2 regions of the Bacillus sp. AFS053548 genome follow, and region 1 is predicted to be linked to the other one. Evidence: riboswitches for the same ligand, from Rfam matches in the RefSeq annotation. Region 1 holds a riboswitch; the other holds the start of a gene.

The links. A riboswitch is a leader RNA that binds a small molecule or an ion and turns the genes downstream of it on or off. The one in region 1 is predicted to bind S-adenosylmethionine.
Region 2: another riboswitch for S-adenosylmethionine. It lies ahead of CN946_RS19405 (methionine ABC transporter ATP-binding protein); the one in region 1 lies ahead of metK (methionine adenosyltransferase).

Annotation. Positions count from the first base shown of each region.
Region 1 is NZ_NUHI01000004.1:29,362-38,147, reverse strand. It holds gene CN946_RS01750 (MarR family transcriptional regulator) at 1-313, opposite strand, end outside; gene CN946_RS01745 (hypothetical protein) at 475-1,449, shown strand; gene CN946_RS23270 (hypothetical protein) at 1,552-1,716, shown strand; gene CN946_RS01740 (NAD(P)-dependent alcohol dehydrogenase) at 1,849-2,838, opposite strand; gene metK (methionine adenosyltransferase) at 2,989-4,185, opposite strand; SAM riboswitch class I at 4,394-4,507, opposite strand; gene pckA (phosphoenolpyruvate carboxykinase (ATP)) at 4,819-6,405, shown strand; gene CN946_RS01725 (hypothetical protein) at 6,611-7,141, shown strand; gene CN946_RS01720 (carboxymuconolactone decarboxylase family protein) at 7,198-7,641, opposite strand; gene CN946_RS01715 (RrF2 family transcriptional regulator) at 7,879-8,367, shown strand; gene CN946_RS01710 (ABC transporter substrate-binding protein) at 8,543-8,786, shown strand, end outside.
Region 2 is NZ_NUHI01000038.1:2,707-11,492, reverse strand. It holds gene CN946_RS19450 (metal-sensitive transcriptional regulator) at 214-474, shown strand; gene CN946_RS19445 (DsrE/DsrF/DrsH-like family protein) at 602-1,078, shown strand; gene CN946_RS19440 (rhodanese-like domain-containing protein) at 1,098-1,394, shown strand; gene CN946_RS19435 (sulfurtransferase TusA family protein) at 1,449-2,021, shown strand; gene CN946_RS19430 (MBL fold metallo-hydrolase) at 2,066-3,193, shown strand; gene CN946_RS19425 (sulfurtransferase TusA family protein) at 3,215-3,442, shown strand; gene CN946_RS19420 (sulfite exporter TauE/SafE family protein) at 3,511-4,302, shown strand; gene CN946_RS19415 (ASCH domain-containing protein) at 4,529-4,879, shown strand; gene CN946_RS23885 (hypothetical protein) at 4,885-5,319, shown strand; SAM riboswitch class I at 5,622-5,739, shown strand; gene CN946_RS19405 (methionine ABC transporter ATP-binding protein) at 5,915-6,931, shown strand; gene CN946_RS19400 (methionine ABC transporter permease) at 6,921-7,589, shown strand; gene CN946_RS19395 (MetQ/NlpA family ABC transporter substrate-binding protein) at 7,586-8,434, shown strand; gene CN946_RS19390 (M20 family metallopeptidase) at 8,481-8,786, shown strand, end outside.

The sequences.
Region 1 (8,786 bases):
TTTCAGTAAGTATAATTTTTACACTTCGTTTATCATTCGGATCTTGAATCTTAGATACATATTCTTTTTCTTCTAATTTTATAATTAATGGAGTCATTTGCTGTTTTGAAATGCTTATATTTTGAGCTAGCTCTGTAATTGAAATTCCATCTACTGTTTGAAACAAATCTTCTAGTATATGATTTTGTAAATGAGTTAGCTCGGACTGCCTATTCTTTAAAGAATTTTTAGAGCCCGGCTTGTTGAACTTATTAAAAACTAGAGGAAGTAGTTGGATGAACTTTTCTGCGATTTGATTTGGATTTGAATTCATTTTATTACAAACCTTTCTAGGAAAAAATTTCTAAATTGACATATAGTAAATAAAAGTTTATTATTTATCCGAGATATAATTCAATAATATCATAATTATATAGGTTAATCCAACTTAACAAGTAAATAATTATTTACTATTTAACTAAAGGAGTGGTGTAGATGAATTCAACTGGATTAACTTTTGGTATCTATCCCCTTAGCGTAGCTGGTACACCTATAGGATTAGCTACTGGTCCTGATGATAACTATGAAAAAATAGCTTCTGCACTTAAAGAGCTAAAGGGCAATACTAATCAGCTTTTACCAAGAATGTATGCTGTCTATATGGGACCTGAAACAGAAGAAAAAGTATTTAACGCTCTAAATCGATATAAAAACGCAGGTTTATTAGGTGATTTAACAATTGGCTGCCTCATGGATCCAAGCTTATCATTGGATTATTGGTTAAATTTTGTTCGTAAAGTAATTAAAGAGTATAGCACCTTCCTTGATTCAATCCAAATCACGAATGAGCCTAATTTATCGTTTATGGATGGTTCCAAACCATATGTATTTGAAGCGCTTGTACAAGGCGTTCTAACTGTAAAAGAAGAAATTGAAAATAACAATTTACCTATTAAAGTTGGATTTGGCTCGGTTCCTGAGGGAGAAAAGACAGTGCCACATTTTTGGGAGAATTTAATGAAAATTGGTGGGGACGAATTAATTCACTCAATTGATTATGTAGGTCATAATTTTTATGTGGATGTATTTGAGGAACCATTAAAAATTGAGGAAGTTGCTGTTTCTGTAGAAAACATACTACGTAAATTTCGAGAAACATTGGATAGTAATGGATTCCCGTCAACTCTTCCAATCCACATTACAGAGAATGGATGGCCAACTGGCAAAAATCCATTTATACAAATCAAAAGGTCATATGAGCAACAATCAATCGTACTTGAGGTAATTATTCGAACAGTCTATTCACTGCGCCAGGAATTAAATATTACTCATTATGAATTTTTCGGTTTAAGGGATGCTGATAGTTCAAAAGACGACCTATTTCATCAATTTGGTATTATGAAGGATGATTATACGATTAAGCCTGCTTATCTCACCTTTAAAAAATTAATAAATGAATTAAGCGAGTAAAACCAATTACTTCTATAAATTTGAATGAAGTTAGTCAATTCGTTAAGACTAAAACAACGAGAGTTTCATTGACTTTCTACTATATATATGGAGGTAATAAAATTGAGCAAAAAAAATAACCCCATCAGAAACGAAGAACAAATGAAAATACAAGCAGACCTTAATAATCTCGATCCAGGTCATTCCGTGGATGAGCACCGTAAAATTGAAACAGCTAATATAATGTTAGCTGGAGAAGAAATCAGACAGCAAAATGAAAATCTATAAAAGAAATCCCTCAAAAGGTCATTTTGAGGGATTTCTTTGTGTAGATAAAAGGTCAGCTTATATTTCGAGACAACTACAAATAATAATAAGCACCGCACATACAGGCTAGGCAACAAATAAAGCGAGCGTTTGTCAAAAGTCTGAAATCCCTCGAATGTTAATAACGACATTCCCCATCTTATGCCCTTTTTCTACGTATCGATGTGCTTCAACAATTTGATCAAGCGGGTAATGGCGATCAATAACAGCTTTTAGCTTATCCGCTTCAATAAGTGCTTTTATATAGTTTAAATCTTCATTGTTCATATTTGCTACACCTAGTATGGCTTTTTTATTACTAATCAAATTACTCCATATAGCTTGAAAATAAACTGAAAGCTTCCATACCGCACTTAACAAATAGACGCCATCTTTGTTAAGCAATCTTTTACAATTAGAAAAGGAACTTTTACCTACCGTATCAAAAATAATATCAAAAGTTTTCTTACTCTTAGCCAGATCTTCATTTGTATAATCGATAACTTCATTTGCGCCTAAAGCCCTTACCAATTCTAAATTTGATGTACTACATAATGCGGTAACTTCTGTACCAAAATATTTAGCTAGCTGAATTGCATATGTTCCAACACTTCCTGAAGCACCATAAATAAGTACTTTTTGTCCATTTTGAATAATACTTCTCCTTAGAAAGTGTAATGCAGTAAGCGCCCCAACAGGTACAGCTGCAGCTTGCTCAAATGACATATTTATTGGTTTTTTAGCTAGAACACCTTCCTCATGTAAAGAAATATATTCTGCATTAGCTCCAAAAGTAAATCCACTATATCCAAAAACTTGATCACCTGTTTTAAAATTTCTTACGTTTTTGCCAACCGTGACTATTTCTCCTGCAAGCTCACAACCTGGTATTTGATTTTTCGGCTTAGTAAGGCCAAACATAAGGCGTGAAAGCAGCCAATACATATAAGGAAAATCGGAGCTTCGAAGTTTTACATCTCCTGCGGTTACAGTTGTTGCGTGTATTTTTATTAATACCTCATCATCTTTTATTTTTGGTTTCTCAACTTCTGTTATTTGAAGAACTTCTGGTGGACCATATTTTGTACATATAATCGCTTTCATAGGTTCCTCCATTACAAACTTTAATTTAGTCATTTAAACCTATGAAAAATGATTTTTAAGTATACCTATATGTAGAATAAAACAGTATGATTCTTACTAAACAAAAAAGACTGAATATAGCATATGCCATATTCAGCCTTAATCATTTTATTATAGACCTGCTTCAGTTTTTAAAACTTCTGCTTTATCAGTACGCTCCCAAGGAAGATCGATATCTGTACGGCCAAAGTGACCATAAGCAGCAGTTTGTTTGTAAATTGGACGACGTAGGTCAAGCATTTTAATAATTCCAGCTGGACGTAGGTCGAAGTTGTTGCGAATTACTTCAACTAATTTTTCTTCTGAAACTTTACCTGTACCAAAAGTATCAATAGCGATTGAAACTGGTTTAGCTACACCAATTGCATATGCTAATTGAACTTCAGCTTTTTCAGCTAAGCCAGCAGCTACGATGTTTTTCGCAACGTAACGTGCAGCGTAAGCAGCAGAACGGTCAACTTTAGTTGCATCTTTACCAGAGAATGCGCCACCACCGTGACGAGCATATCCACCGTAAGTATCAACAATAATTTTACGACCTGTTAAACCAGCATCCCCTTGAGGTCCACCGATTACGAAACGACCTGTAGGGTTGATAAAGAATTTCGTGTTTTCATCAATTAACTCAGCTGGTACAACTGGTTTAATTACAAGTTCTTTAATATCATTTTCAATTTGAGCTTGAGTAGCTTCTGGACCATGTTGCGTTGATACAACAATTGCATCAATACGAACTGGTTTGTTGTTTTCATCATACTCAACTGTTACTTGAGTTTTACCGTCTGGACGTAAGTATGAAACTGTTTCATTTTTTCTAACTTCAGTTAAACGGCGAGCAATTTTGTGAGATAATGAAATTGGAAGTGGCATTAATTCAGGTGTTTCATTAACAGCAAAACCGAACATTAAACCTTGGTCTCCTGCACCGATTGCTTCAATTTCTTCATCTGACATGCTACCTTCACGAGCTTCTAACGCTTGGTCTACACCTAGAGCGATATCTGCTGATTGCTCATCGATAGAAGTTAAAACTGCACATGTATCTGCATCAAATCCGTATTTTGCACGGTCATAACCGATTTCACGGATTGTTTCGCGAACGATTTTTGGGATATCTACATAAGTAGAAGTTGTAATTTCACCTGCAACAAGTACTAAACCTGTTGTAACTGAAGTTTCCGCTGCTACACGAGCATTCGGATCATTTGCTAAAATTGCATCAAGAATAGAATCTGAAATTTGGTCACAGATTTTATCTGGATGTCCTTCTGTAACTGATTCTGAAGTAAATAAACGACGTTGTGACATTGAGTCCCCTCCTAAATTGAATTGACGGATCTCTTTTTTCTCAACATAAGAATAAAAAGTTTGTTCCTATTCCTATGTTTCCCATTTAAGATAAAGATAACTCAGTGTAAATTACGAAATTGCCACTGTATTTAAGTTTTGAGCAAAAAAAAAGCCTTCCTCTTTTCAAATATTACCTGAGGAAAGGTTTCTTGGTATTTGCCTTTCGCTCTTATCGTCCAAGACATAAAAAAAGTCTTGCATCAGGTTCAGCACCTTTCACTAAAAGTGAGGTTGCTGGGTTTCGTAGGGCCTGTATCCCTCCACCTACTCGGGATAAGAGAGTATCCGTATGAAAAGTATCATATTAAAATTTCACTTTCTTGTCAACAATTTTCATCATAACTTAGACATAATTCTACAATAACTTTATCTCTACATTCATTTCTATTTAATGGGAAATTACTAATTACTATACTTACATTTAAATAACTTACTTCATTTAATAAGTAAATTTTACTCAAATTTATTTTTTAATCAAATTCATAACACATTTTGCCAACTAATAGTATACACTATTAAAATAAATGTGTTATACTATTTATCGAGATACCTACATGGCAGACAAATATATTTAAAGGATGGTATTAGTATATGAAGACAGTTGATGTAAACTTTGAATTAAACGAATTACTTACTAGTAATCAAGTGTATAACCAACTAAGCGTTTCTGAGTTAGTTGAAAAAGTCCTAACAAGACAAGAAGGAATTTTAACGTCAACAGGAGCAGTTAGCGTTTCAACAGGCAAATATACTGGACGTTCACCTAAAGATAAATTTATTGTTCAAGAGGCATCTGTTGAAAATTTAATCGATTGGGGTTCAGTAAATCAACCAATCTCTGCTGACGTATTCGAAAAATTATATAGCAAAGTACTTAACTACTTAAAAGATCGTAACGAATTATTCTTATTTAAAGGATTTGCTGGTGCTGACACTGAGTATCGTTTACCTATCCAAGTAATTAACGAATTTGCATGGCACAACTTATTTGCTCATCAATTATTTATTCGCCCAACTGAGCAAGAGCTTCAAACTCATGAAGCAGAATTTACAATTGTTTCTGCTCCGACATTTAAAGCAGACCCTGTAGTTGATGGAACAAATTCAGAGGCATTTGTTATTGTATCATTTGAAAAGAAAATTATCTTAATTGGTGGTACGGAATATGCTGGAGAAATGAAAAAATCTATTTTCTCAATCATGAATTTCCTATTACCACAAAATAATGTTTTACCAATGCACTGTTCTGCTAACGTTGGTAGCGAAGGTGATGTAGCATTATTCTTCGGACTTTCAGGAACTGGTAAAACAACATTATCTGCAGATGCAGACCGTAAGCTAATCGGTGATGACGAGCATGGCTGGTCAGATAATGGTGTATTCAATATTGAAGGCGGTTGCTACGCTAAATGTATCAATTTAACATTTGAAAAAGAGCCACAAATTTTCTCTGCAATTAAATTTGGTACAGTGTTAGAAAATGTTGTTGTTAAATCTGATAGCCGTTTAGCTGACTATGATGATACAACTTTAACAGAAAATACTCGTGCTGCATACCCAATGCAAGCAATTCAAAATATCATTGAGCCAAGTGTTGCTGGACATCCGCATGCAATTATCTTTTTAACTGCTGATGCATTTGGAGTATTACCTCCAATCAGTAAACTAACAAAAGAGCAAGCGATGTACCACTTCTTAAGCGGATTTACTAGTAAATTAGCTGGTACTGAGCGTGGTGTTACTTCTCCACAAGTAACATTCTCTACATGTTTCGGATCACCATTCTTACCGCTTCCAGCTGTAGAATATGCAAAAATGCTTGGTGAAAAAATTGAAAAACATAATGTAAATGTATTCTTAGTAAACACTGGCTGGACTGGTGGAGAATACGGCGTTGGTAAACGTATGAATCTTTCTTACACAAGATCAATGGTTCACGCTGCACTTGAAGGTGATTTAAACAACATTGAAACTACTCAAGATGAGTTTTTCGGTTTAGCAATTCCAACTCATGTACCTGGTGTACCTGATAGCGTATTAGTCCCTTCAACAACTTGGGAAGATAAATCAGCTTATGATCAAAAAGCTCTTGAATTAGTAACTAAATTCAAAGAAAACTTCAAAAAGTTTGAAGGCTTTGATGCTCAATTAGCTGAACTTGGTGGACCTTTAAAATAATCTAATACCTTAAAATGTAAGGGCTGTCCAAAAAGTCGGAATCTATGACTTTTTGGCAGCCTCTTTTTATTTTCTTTATTAAAAAACAACCTCACCTAACAAAAGGAAGTTATTAACATTTATAGAATAAGATTAAAATAACATTAAACAAACTGAACATGAATAATAATCACTATTTATTTATCGAATTAAATGGAGGATTAAAATGAGATCCATAAAGATATTAACTCTGATTTTTTCATTTACTGCAATTTTATTAACTACCTTTTTTTTATTCAATACTGGTACCTCGTCTAAAAATTTAGATAAGCATGATTCACTATCTTCTAAAAAAATTGAGCCAAATATTGAATCATTATCCAAAAGATATTATGAGATCAAAGATTCTGTGGATAATCAATTACTTTATGGAGTTGAATATTATTTAGTCTTATCAGTACCAGAACGTTATAAAAACGATATAGAAAATGCTCAAATAGAAATCCTACTACCTAAAAAAGTCCAATCAATATTTGGAGTCAACATTGAAGAAATAAATCATAATCAAGTATACGAAATCATAAATGGAAGAGCTGTTTTTAATCTTTCTAGTTCTATTGCTACTTCAAATATAACAATAGATCAAAAGAATTATATTAAAAATAATAATGATCTTTACACTATAAAAATTTATTCTAATAAAAATAAATTAATAAAAAGCGATGTTATAAAAGTACAAAATTTTAATAAGAATTGAAAAATCACATTAAAAAATGAGCCAATCTTCGGCTCATTTTTTATTTTATTAGGATCTTATTTTTCAGCTGGTCTATTCCCCATTGAAATAGAGATACGATTCCAACTGTTAATTTGATTAATCATGAATACAAGGTTTACATATTCTTCTTCGCTAAAGTGTTTACTTACACGATTATATAGTTCCTCAGGTACACCTTTATTCGAAATTAGTGTAATATGCTCAGTTAATTCCAAAGCTGCTTTTTCTGCATCTGTGTAAAAATCACAATCTCTCCATGCACTAACACAGTATAAACGTTGTTCAGTTTCTCCTATTTCCCTCGCTTCAGAGGAATGCATGTCAAGGCAAAATGCACAACCATTTATTTGTGAAGCACGAATTTTAATCAGTTCACGAAGTTTATGGTCTATAACCGTTGTTTTAATATACTTTTCCATTTCCATCATTATTTTAAATGCTTCTGGTGCTAATTTTGAATAATTAATTTGTTTTTCCATTTTAATTCCCCCTAAAAAAGTTAATTCTAAAAATAATTGAACTAAATGTAGTTTTTGGAAATATTAAATTAGCGACAATATTAATCGCCGATTTATATTATCTATATTAAAGTGTTTATTTCATTATGTCAAACACCTTTTACGTTTGAATTGCTCCTAAAAGTAATTGTTTGACAAAGAAATAAAAGATTTCTAAGATTAATTAAAAATAATCTCATTTATGAAGAAGGTGTTTTCATGCAGTATAGCGTTGGAGTTGAGTATGCACTTCACTGCCTTGTTTATTTAATTGACACTCCTGAAGATTCTCCAATTGGAATAAAGGAACTATCCTTCTTTCAAGGTGTTTCAGATACATATCTTTCAAAGATTTTTAGTAAGTTATCTAAAGCTGGTATTGTAAGTTCCGTTCCAGGAGTTAAAGGTGGTTTTAAACTAGCTAAATCTCCAGAAGAAATTTCTTTTTGGGATGTAATTGAAGCAATTGAAGGTTCTAAACCAATATTTCAATGTAAAAATATTAAAGATAACGGATATCTTTTTAGAGAAAAAGGTTGTACTCCAAGTGCCACCTGCACGATTAATTTAGTCATGCTCTCTGCCGAAGAAAAAATGCATGATTATTTACGTAATAAAACACTGTCATGGTTAAACAAAGAATTAGAAAGTGTTTTACCTAACGAAATACGTGAAGATACTCGAAAATATTTTTCAAAGAGTAGATAAAAAACCTCTCTAATTTCCTAAAAAGGAAGTAAGAGAGGTTTTTTCTTTGTTCAACTACCTCAGATTACAGATAAGTAACCGAGCTATTTTAGTAGAGTCAGTACTCCGCATTCACCCATTTTCTCCTATTGCATAGGCTAATTGTATATTTTCGATTAGGAGGGATTAAATGAAAATCAAATGGCTCGTTATTTTGTTTTTATTAGTTGCTTCTATTTTAGGTGCATGTTCGAAAGATAAACCTAAAGATGGGACCACAAAGGTGAGAGTTGCAGAAGTGACGCATTCATTATTTTATGCACCTCAATATGTGGCCATTAGTGAAGGAATCTTCAAAAAGCATGGATTGGATGTTGAGATCACAACTACTGCTGGTGGAGATAAAACTATGACTGCTGTATTGTCAAACGGTGCAGATA
Region 2 (8,786 bases), on a different contig from region 1:
AATTGACAAAGGCCATTTTCAACAGCATAAAAAAGATTACATTATTGTGATCTTTTTTTACATATCTACTTTTAACTTACTAAATGAAGACTTATTTATATAAAATTAAATGATTGACATTATACCCATAGGGGTATATATTACAAGTAAGAATATGACACATATATTCTAAAAAAATGGTTAAGCTTAGTTTTATAAGTTAGGGGTGATTTAATGAAATATGATGATCCAGTAAAAAATAGAATAAAGCGAATTGAGGGACAGATTCGTGGAATTTTAAAAATGATGGAAGAAGACAAAGACTGTAAAGATGTCATTACACAGTTATCAGCAGTTAAATCAGCTTTGGATCGTACGATTGGCGTAATAGTAAGCTCAAACTTAGTTGATTGTGTCCGAAATGCGAATGAAAACGGGCAAAATGCCGAAGATTTAGTGAAAGAAGCAGTAAATTTACTTGTAAAAAGTAGATAATATAAGGTTTGACACAATTTTTTATTTTTAATATCATATACCCATAGGGGTAATAGTATATATAAGATATATTTTTTTGTTTTGTAATATACCCTAATGGGTATAAGAAACGATAAGGAGAAAGAATATGACAACTAAGAAAACAAATATCATTTTATTTAGTGGAGATTATGATAAAGCAATGGCCGCCTACATTATTGCGAACGGTGCAGCAGCTTTTGATCATGAAGTAACTATTTTTCATACATTTTGGGGATTAAATGCTTTACGAAAAGGTGAACATGTAGCAACTAAAAAAGGTTTTATTGAAAAGATGTTTGGAAAGATGATGCCTAGAGGCGCGGATAAAATGGGACTTTCTAAAATGAATTTTGCTGGTTTTGGACCAAAGATGATTAAGGATATTATTAAAAAGCATAATGCATTGCCTTTACCACAATTAATTGAAATGGCCCAAGAACAAGATATAAATTTAGTAGCATGTACAATGACAATGGACCTGTTAGGTCTACAAACCGAAGAGTTATTAGAGAATATTCAGTATGCTGGTGTTGCAGCTTACATTGGTGAAGCAGAGGAAGGTCAAGTTAACTTATTTATTTAATTAGAAAGGATTGAATAACATGAAAGAAATTACTGCGATCGAGCTTGAAAATGAATTAAAAACTGAAAAAGAAGTAAATATTATCGATGTTCGTGAGGTCGATGAAGTTGCAGCTGGGAAAATTCGAGAAGCCATTCATATTCCTCTTGGATTAATCGAATTTCGATTACACGAATTAGATAAATCAAAAGAATATATTATGGTTTGTCGTTCAGGTGCTAGAAGTGGCCGTGCAACAGAATTCCTTCAATCTCAAGGGTTCAACGTTAAAAACATGGTAGGCGGAATGCTTTCTTGGGAAGGGAATGTAGAATAATTTTTTTGATTAAATAAATACCCCAAGTGGTATTCTAAGTGCGGAGGTCATAATATGGAGTTCATTAAAACAAACATGAAATTAGATGCAAAAGGATTAGCTTGTCCAATGCCGATTGTAAAGACTAGAAAAGCAATGAAGGATTTAGATAATGGGCAAGTAATCGAGGTTCAAGCGACTGATAAAGGTTCAAAAGCAGACATTAAAGCTTGGGCGGAAAGCACTGGAAATCAATACTTAGGAACAATCGAAAATGGAGAAGTATTACTTCATTATTTAAGAAAATCTTCAGATGAAAATGCAATTGAAAAAAGATTTGAAAACGTCATTTCAAACGATCAATTAAGTCAAAAGCTACAAAACGAAAATATAATCGTTTTAGATGTAAGAGAAGAAGCAGAATTTGTATTTAATCATATACCAAATGCGGTATCAATCCCTTTAGGTGAATTGGAGAACCGTATGACAGAATTAAATAAAAAAAATGAAATATATATCGTTTGCAGAACTGGAAACCGCAGTGATCTTGCTGCTCAATTACTAGTTTCTAGCGGCTTTACTAACGTGTTTAATGTCATACCTGGAATGACTGAGTGGTCTGGGGAAACAACGAGCATAAAAGGTTAATCTAATTTTTTTTGAATGAAAATATACTATGGGGGGTATAAAAGATGGCAGTCACATCAATGTCTGCAAAAGAGATTACAAAAAAAATATTTGATAAAGAAGAACTATTTATTCTAGATGTTAGAAATACTGATGATTATAATGATTGGAAAATAGAAGGTTCAAATTTTGAACATTTAAATAAACCTTATTTTGATTTACTTGATGGAGTTGAAGACATTTTAGATAAGATTCCTACAAGTACAGATGTTTTAGTTGTGTGTGCTAAAGAAGGATCTTCTATCATGATTGCAGAGATGCTTTCAGACGAGGGACTAGACGTAGCTTATCTTAAAGGCGGAATGAAAGAGTGGAGTGAACATCTCGAACCAGTAAAAATTGCAGATTTGAAAAATGGTGGAGAGCTGTATCAATTTGTCAGAATCGGTAAGGGATGTTTATCCTACATGGTTATCTCAAATAATGAGGCTGCTATAATAGATTCTACTCGAATGACGGATTTCTATATTGATTTTGCAAATACAAAGAGCGCAAAAATTACAAATGTATTTGATACTCACCTACATGCAGACCATATTTCTGGTGGAAGAAAAATTGCAGAGATTTCTGGAGCAACATACTGGTTACCGCCAAAGGATGCTAAAGAGCTTACTTTTGAATATAGTCCATTAGAAGATGGTAATAAGGTAATGATTGGTGAAACAGCAATCAGCATTGAGGCTTTTTATTCACCAGGACATACAATTGGATCAACTTCATTTGTTGTTGATGAAAAGTTCTTACTTTCTGGTGATATTTTATTTATCGATTCAATTGGAAGACCTGATCTTGCTGGTATGGCAGAGGATTGGGTAGGGGACTTACGCGAAACCCTTTATAAAAAATACCGAAATTTATCGCTTGAATTAATCGTGCTTCCATCACATTTTATGGTGATTAGTGAATTGAACGAAGATGGAAGTGTTTATAAAAAACTAGGATATTTATTTGATCAGAATCATGGATTGAACATTGAAAGTGAAAGTGAGTTTAGAAAGTTAGTAACTGAAAACTTACCACCACAACCAAACTCATATCAAGAAATCCGTGAAGTTAATATGGGCAAAATTAAATTAAATGAAGAAAAACAGAGAGAAATGGAAATTGGTCCAAATCGCTGTGCAGTACGATAATAAGACTTGGAGGAGAATAGAATGGAAGCTACAAAATTATTAGATGCAAAAGGCTTAGCATGTCCAATTCCAATTGTAAAAACAAGAAAAGCAATTGCAGAGATTGAAGTAGGAGAAGTATTAGAAATTCATGTCACTGATAAAGGTGCTAAAAACGACCTTGCAGCTTGGGCTAAATCAGGTGGACACGAATTATTAAATTATACCGAAGAAGACAATGTTTTAAAGTTTTGGATTAAAAAAGGTTAAGCTAATAGATTAATAGGAAAAGGAGAGTTAAGAGTCGCATCTCCTTTTCTATTATAGGAGGACTTTAAATGGAGTGGACCTTAATTTTAGTACTTTTCTTAGTTGGTTTTTTTGGGTCCTTTATTTCAGGAATGGTAGGAATTGGTGGAGCGATTATAAATTATCCAATGCTCCTATTTATTCCTCCATTATTAGGATTTGCTGCTTTCACACCACATCAAGTTTCAGGTATAAGTGCCGTCCAAGTAGTATTTGCGACTTTAGGTGGAGTATTAAGCTATCGTAAAAGCGGTTATTTAAACAAAAAAGTAATATTAAGTATGGGAATAAGTGTACTAATAGGAAGTTTTCTTGGTGGATTTGGTTCAAATCTACTTTCAGAACATGGGATTAACCTTGTTTATGGTATTTTAGCAATGATAGCGGTCGTTTTAATGTTTATTCCTCGAAAAAACGTCGAGATGTCAACAGATGGTCAAATTTCAATTAATGTATGGCTTGCGGCAGGCCTAGCATTTGTTGTGGGCACTAGTGCAGGGATTGTTGGTGCAGGAGGAGCATTTCTGTTAGTACCAATCATGTTAACAATCTTAAAAATACCAACTCGTGTGACAATCGCTTCTTCACTTGCCATAACATTTATCTCTTCAATTGGTGTAACGATCGGAAAAATCTCTACTGGTCAAGTTGAAGTATTGCCTACTATTATTGTTGTTATTGCAAGCTTAATCGCTTCACCATTAGGTGCAAAAATAGGCAAAAAAACAAAAACACAGGTTTTACGAGGGATTCTGGCAGTATTAATCGGTTTTACTGCTTTGAAAATTTGGTTTACGATTATAAAATCATGGATTAGCTGAATGAGGACTAACTGTAAAAAAAAACAGAAAAACTATTTTGGGAGTTTTTCTGTTTTTTTATTGGTCTTTATTATGGTGCTACATGTAAGGTCCTTTTTCTCTGCTTCTTATTGCAATATTTTTAAATAAAATTTGCTTATTTTGTACTAATTTAATTAAAATGGAACTAGTCGTTTTTTTTAATTGCCTTTACTACAAAATTAAATTGAAATGGAGAATGATTTAAATGACAAATCAGAATGAAACGAACGCTTTACCGCCAAAAACATGTACGATTGAACGCCTTGTTACGCTTCAAGAGGATGTTGAAAAGGTATTGGCAGGGCAAAAAACTGCTACTCGCCGAAACGGAAGATATGCAGATGTTGGGGAAGTTATGACCCTTCAAAATAATCAGTATGTTGTTGAAAAAGTTTACTCTCAAGCCCTTGGTGAATTGACAGATGAGGATGCTAAGCAGGAAGGCTATTCGACTGTAGAAGAGTATAAGCAATCGATCCTGTCAATCCATCCTGGAATGCCTTGGCTGCCAAAAATGAGGGTATGGGTTCATGAGTTCCGTCTCATCCAAGATTAATTTACATGCTGTATAGACTGCTTCTTTACATACATATTGCTAGTGTAATCTTATCAATTGGTCCTTTTTTTGTATTGATTCCGATACTCAAAAAGCTGCATACTACAAAGTCCGCGATACAACAGAGCTATTTGGATGTATTCCGGTTTGCTGTCAGATTGGCAAAGCATGCTGGGCATGTACTGGTTGGATCAGGGGTATTGTTGGTACTAGCGGGCCATTGGTCGTGGAAGACATCTTGGATTGTGATGACTATTCTTCTTTTGGTGAGCTCATTATTCTTCCTAGCTAGAGCTTTTTCACCGACCATTCGGAAATTCAGTGAACCAACCTATGACCATAGAATGTTGATTCAGAAGCTTCGTCGCTCTATCTGGATTTACATCGTTCTTTTGATGGTTATGCTATGGTTTATGGTTGTAAAGCCTGGATTATGGTAGGCACAATACAAATATGCAGACAGGTTTCTTTTATCGAAGCCTAGTCTGCTTTTTTGTACTTCTCTTCAATGAAATACTAATAAAATACAAAAAAATAAGTATATAGACCTATTCCAAAGGGTTTGTGAAATAGGTTTTTTGATTTGAATATGAAGGACCTGAGACCTGCGTCAAACAGTGCTCGTAAAAAAAATGCTATTTCAAAACACAATTTTTACTAAAAAATTTAAAAATAATTCTTGACGGATTATAAAAAGAGAGATAACATGAACTCAATAATTTAAAAACTTAATAAATTCTATTACTTATCCAGAGAGGTGGAGGGACTGGCCCTGCGATACCTCGGCAACGGGTTTGTTGTTTCGTAACAAATACCGTGCTAATTCCTGCAAATCGTTCAAGCGATTTGAAAGATAAGAAGTAAAGTGGCTTATATATTATAACCCCTCTTCTTATCTGTCTTATTGGATAAGAAGGGGGGTTTTTTGATGAGGTGCCATAGGAGAAAAAGGGGGAAATATAGATATAAATCCTAGTTTTCAAATGTGTTTACTTGGTTATTGTGATTGGAATAACTTGCATGGGGGGAAGGAATTTGATTGAGATTAAAAATGTCTCGAAGGTTTATCCTGGAAGGCCACCAATTAAAGCTTTAAATAATATTAATATGAAAATTGAGAAAGGGGAAATCTTTGGAATCATTGGTTTTTCCGGAGCAGGAAAAAGTACATTGATCCGTTGTTTAAATAGACTTGAAGAGCCAACAGAAGGATCAGTTCTCATTGATGGATTGGACCTAATGACATTAAAAGATGAAGAGTTACGTAAGACACGTAGAAAAATTGGTGTCATCTTCCAACACTTTAATCTACTTTCTGCCAAAACGGTGTTTGATAATATAGCAATGCCGCTATACCTTGAAGGAAAAAAGAAACGGGATGTTCAGGAAAAGGTAATGGAATTAATTGAATTTGTTGGACTTACAGGGAAGCAAGATGTATTTCCGGGGCACTTGTCGGGAGGACAAAAGCAAAGAGTGGGAATAGCAAGGGCACTCGTAACAGATCCAGATCTTCTACTATGTGATGAAGCTACATCTGCATTGGACCCCGAAACAACAAAGAATGTATTAGAGCTTTTAAGGAAAGTAAATAAATCCTATAATCTTACAATTTTCCTTATTACCCATGAAATGAGTGTAATTCGTGATTTATGTGATAAAGTGGCCGTCATTGATAATGGTGAAATTGTTGAAGAAGGTAATGTTTACGACGTATTTACGAATCCACAAAAAAGTATTACAAAGAATTTTGTTAACACAGTATTACAAAATGAGGTGCCATCTAAGTTATCGAAATCATTATCAAAGGGAAAATATTATCAATTAGTCTTCCGAGGTGAAAAGGCGGCCAATCCATTATTATCAGAGGTTCTTAAAAAATTCGATATTCATTTAAATATTCTTTATGGATCGATCACAGAGCTACAAGAAAGACCTTATGGGAATTTGCTTGTGGCACTAGAAGGAACAAAAGAGGAAAGCGCAAAAGCTATTAAATTTATTTCGGAAAAGGGGATAGAAGTAAGGGAGGTTGAGTTAAATGGAGCTTAATTGGGAATTCTTTTGGCCGCAGTTTTTGCAGGCAACTCAAGATACATTTCTAACTGTTTTAGGGTCATTTATTTTTGGCACAATCATAGGATTGCCTCTAGGTATTATCCTAGTTGTAACAAGGCCAGGTCATATAATGGAAAACAAACCTTTATTTACGTTGTTAAATACCATTATTAATATTGTTCGATCTGTACCATTTATTATTTTGCTAGTTGCCATTATTCCATTTACTAGATTATTGACGGGAACGTCCATTGGCGTAGTAGCAGCAATTGTTCCGCTTTCGATCTTTGTAGGACCTTATTTGGCTAGATTGATTGAGAACTCCATGCTAGAAGTAGATAAGGGAGTGCTGGAAACAGCCTATTCAATGGGAGCAACAAAGTTTCAAATTATCGTGAAGTTTATTTTGCCTGAAGCGATTCCATCGTTGATTCTTTCATTTACAACAGCAACGATTGGATTGATTGGATCAACTGCGGCAGCTGGTGCTGTTGGTGCTGGTGGATTAGGTGACTTAGCTATTACATATGGTTATCAGCGCTTTGAAACATTGGTTATTATCATTACTGTTGTATTACTAGTAGTCATAGTTCAAATAATACAAAGTTTAGGAAATACGTGGTCAAGATACGTAAGGAGGAAAAGAGGATGAAAAAGTTTTTTACTATTTTTGCAGCATTATTATTAACGGTTTCGGTATTATCAGCATGTGGTTCTAATGCATCATCAGGTAATGGAAAGGAGAGAACAGTTAAGATTGGTATTAACGGTGATGACTATGAACTTTGGAATATTGTACAAAAACAAGTAAAAAGTGAAGGCATTAAATTGAAAATTATTTCATTTTCAGATTATGTTCAGCCTAACACAGCACTTAATGACAGTAGTCTTGATTTAAATGCTTTTCAAACGATTACTTATATGAACCAATTTAAAGGTGATCATAATTTAGATATTTCTGCGATTGGCTCGACGGTGATTGCGCCAATGGGTATTTACTCACATAAATTTAAAAAGCTAAGTGATATTCCAGATGGAGCAACTATTACAATACCAAATGATGTTACGAACGCAGGCCGTGCACTTAAACTATTACAATCTTCAAAGTTAATTAGTTTAGTAGATAATTTTGATCCTAAAGGAAGTATTGAACAAATTAAAGAAAATCCTAAGCATCTAAAAATCAAACCGATTGCTGCAGGGCAAACAGCTAGATCATTGGATGATGTGGCAGCGGCTATCATCAATAATGGATTCGCCGTTCAAGCGGGCTTAGACCCTGCAAAGGATCCACTTTATAAAGAAGATCCTAATGATAAAGCAGCTATGCCGTATATCAATGTTATTGCATCTCGTACGAAGAATAAAAATGACAAGGACTTTGCAAAGATTGTAAAGGCTTATCAATCAAAAGAAGTTCATGATTACATTATTAAACGTGACAAAGGTGCTACAGTTCCAGTAGTCATTTCAATTGATAAAATTAAAAATCTATAAAGCTAGTTCATACTTATTTAAAAGAATGGAAGGGAGAAAAGTTTAAATGACAGTCAAAATTGAAACACAAAGAGAACAAATTGTGAAAAGTATTGAGGAATCGAAGGAAGTCTATCTTGAAATTAGCCACAAAATTCATGAGAAACCTGAAATTGGTAATCAAGAATTTTTTGCATCTGAAACACATACTAAAATTCTAGTAGAAGCTGGTTTCGATGTAACACGTAATATTGCTGGCCACGAAACAGGCTTTGTAGCAAGGAAAACGTCATCTAAGCAAGGTCCAACCATCGCTTTTTTAGCAGAATATGACGCATTACCTAGTCTTGGTCATGCATGCGGACATAATATT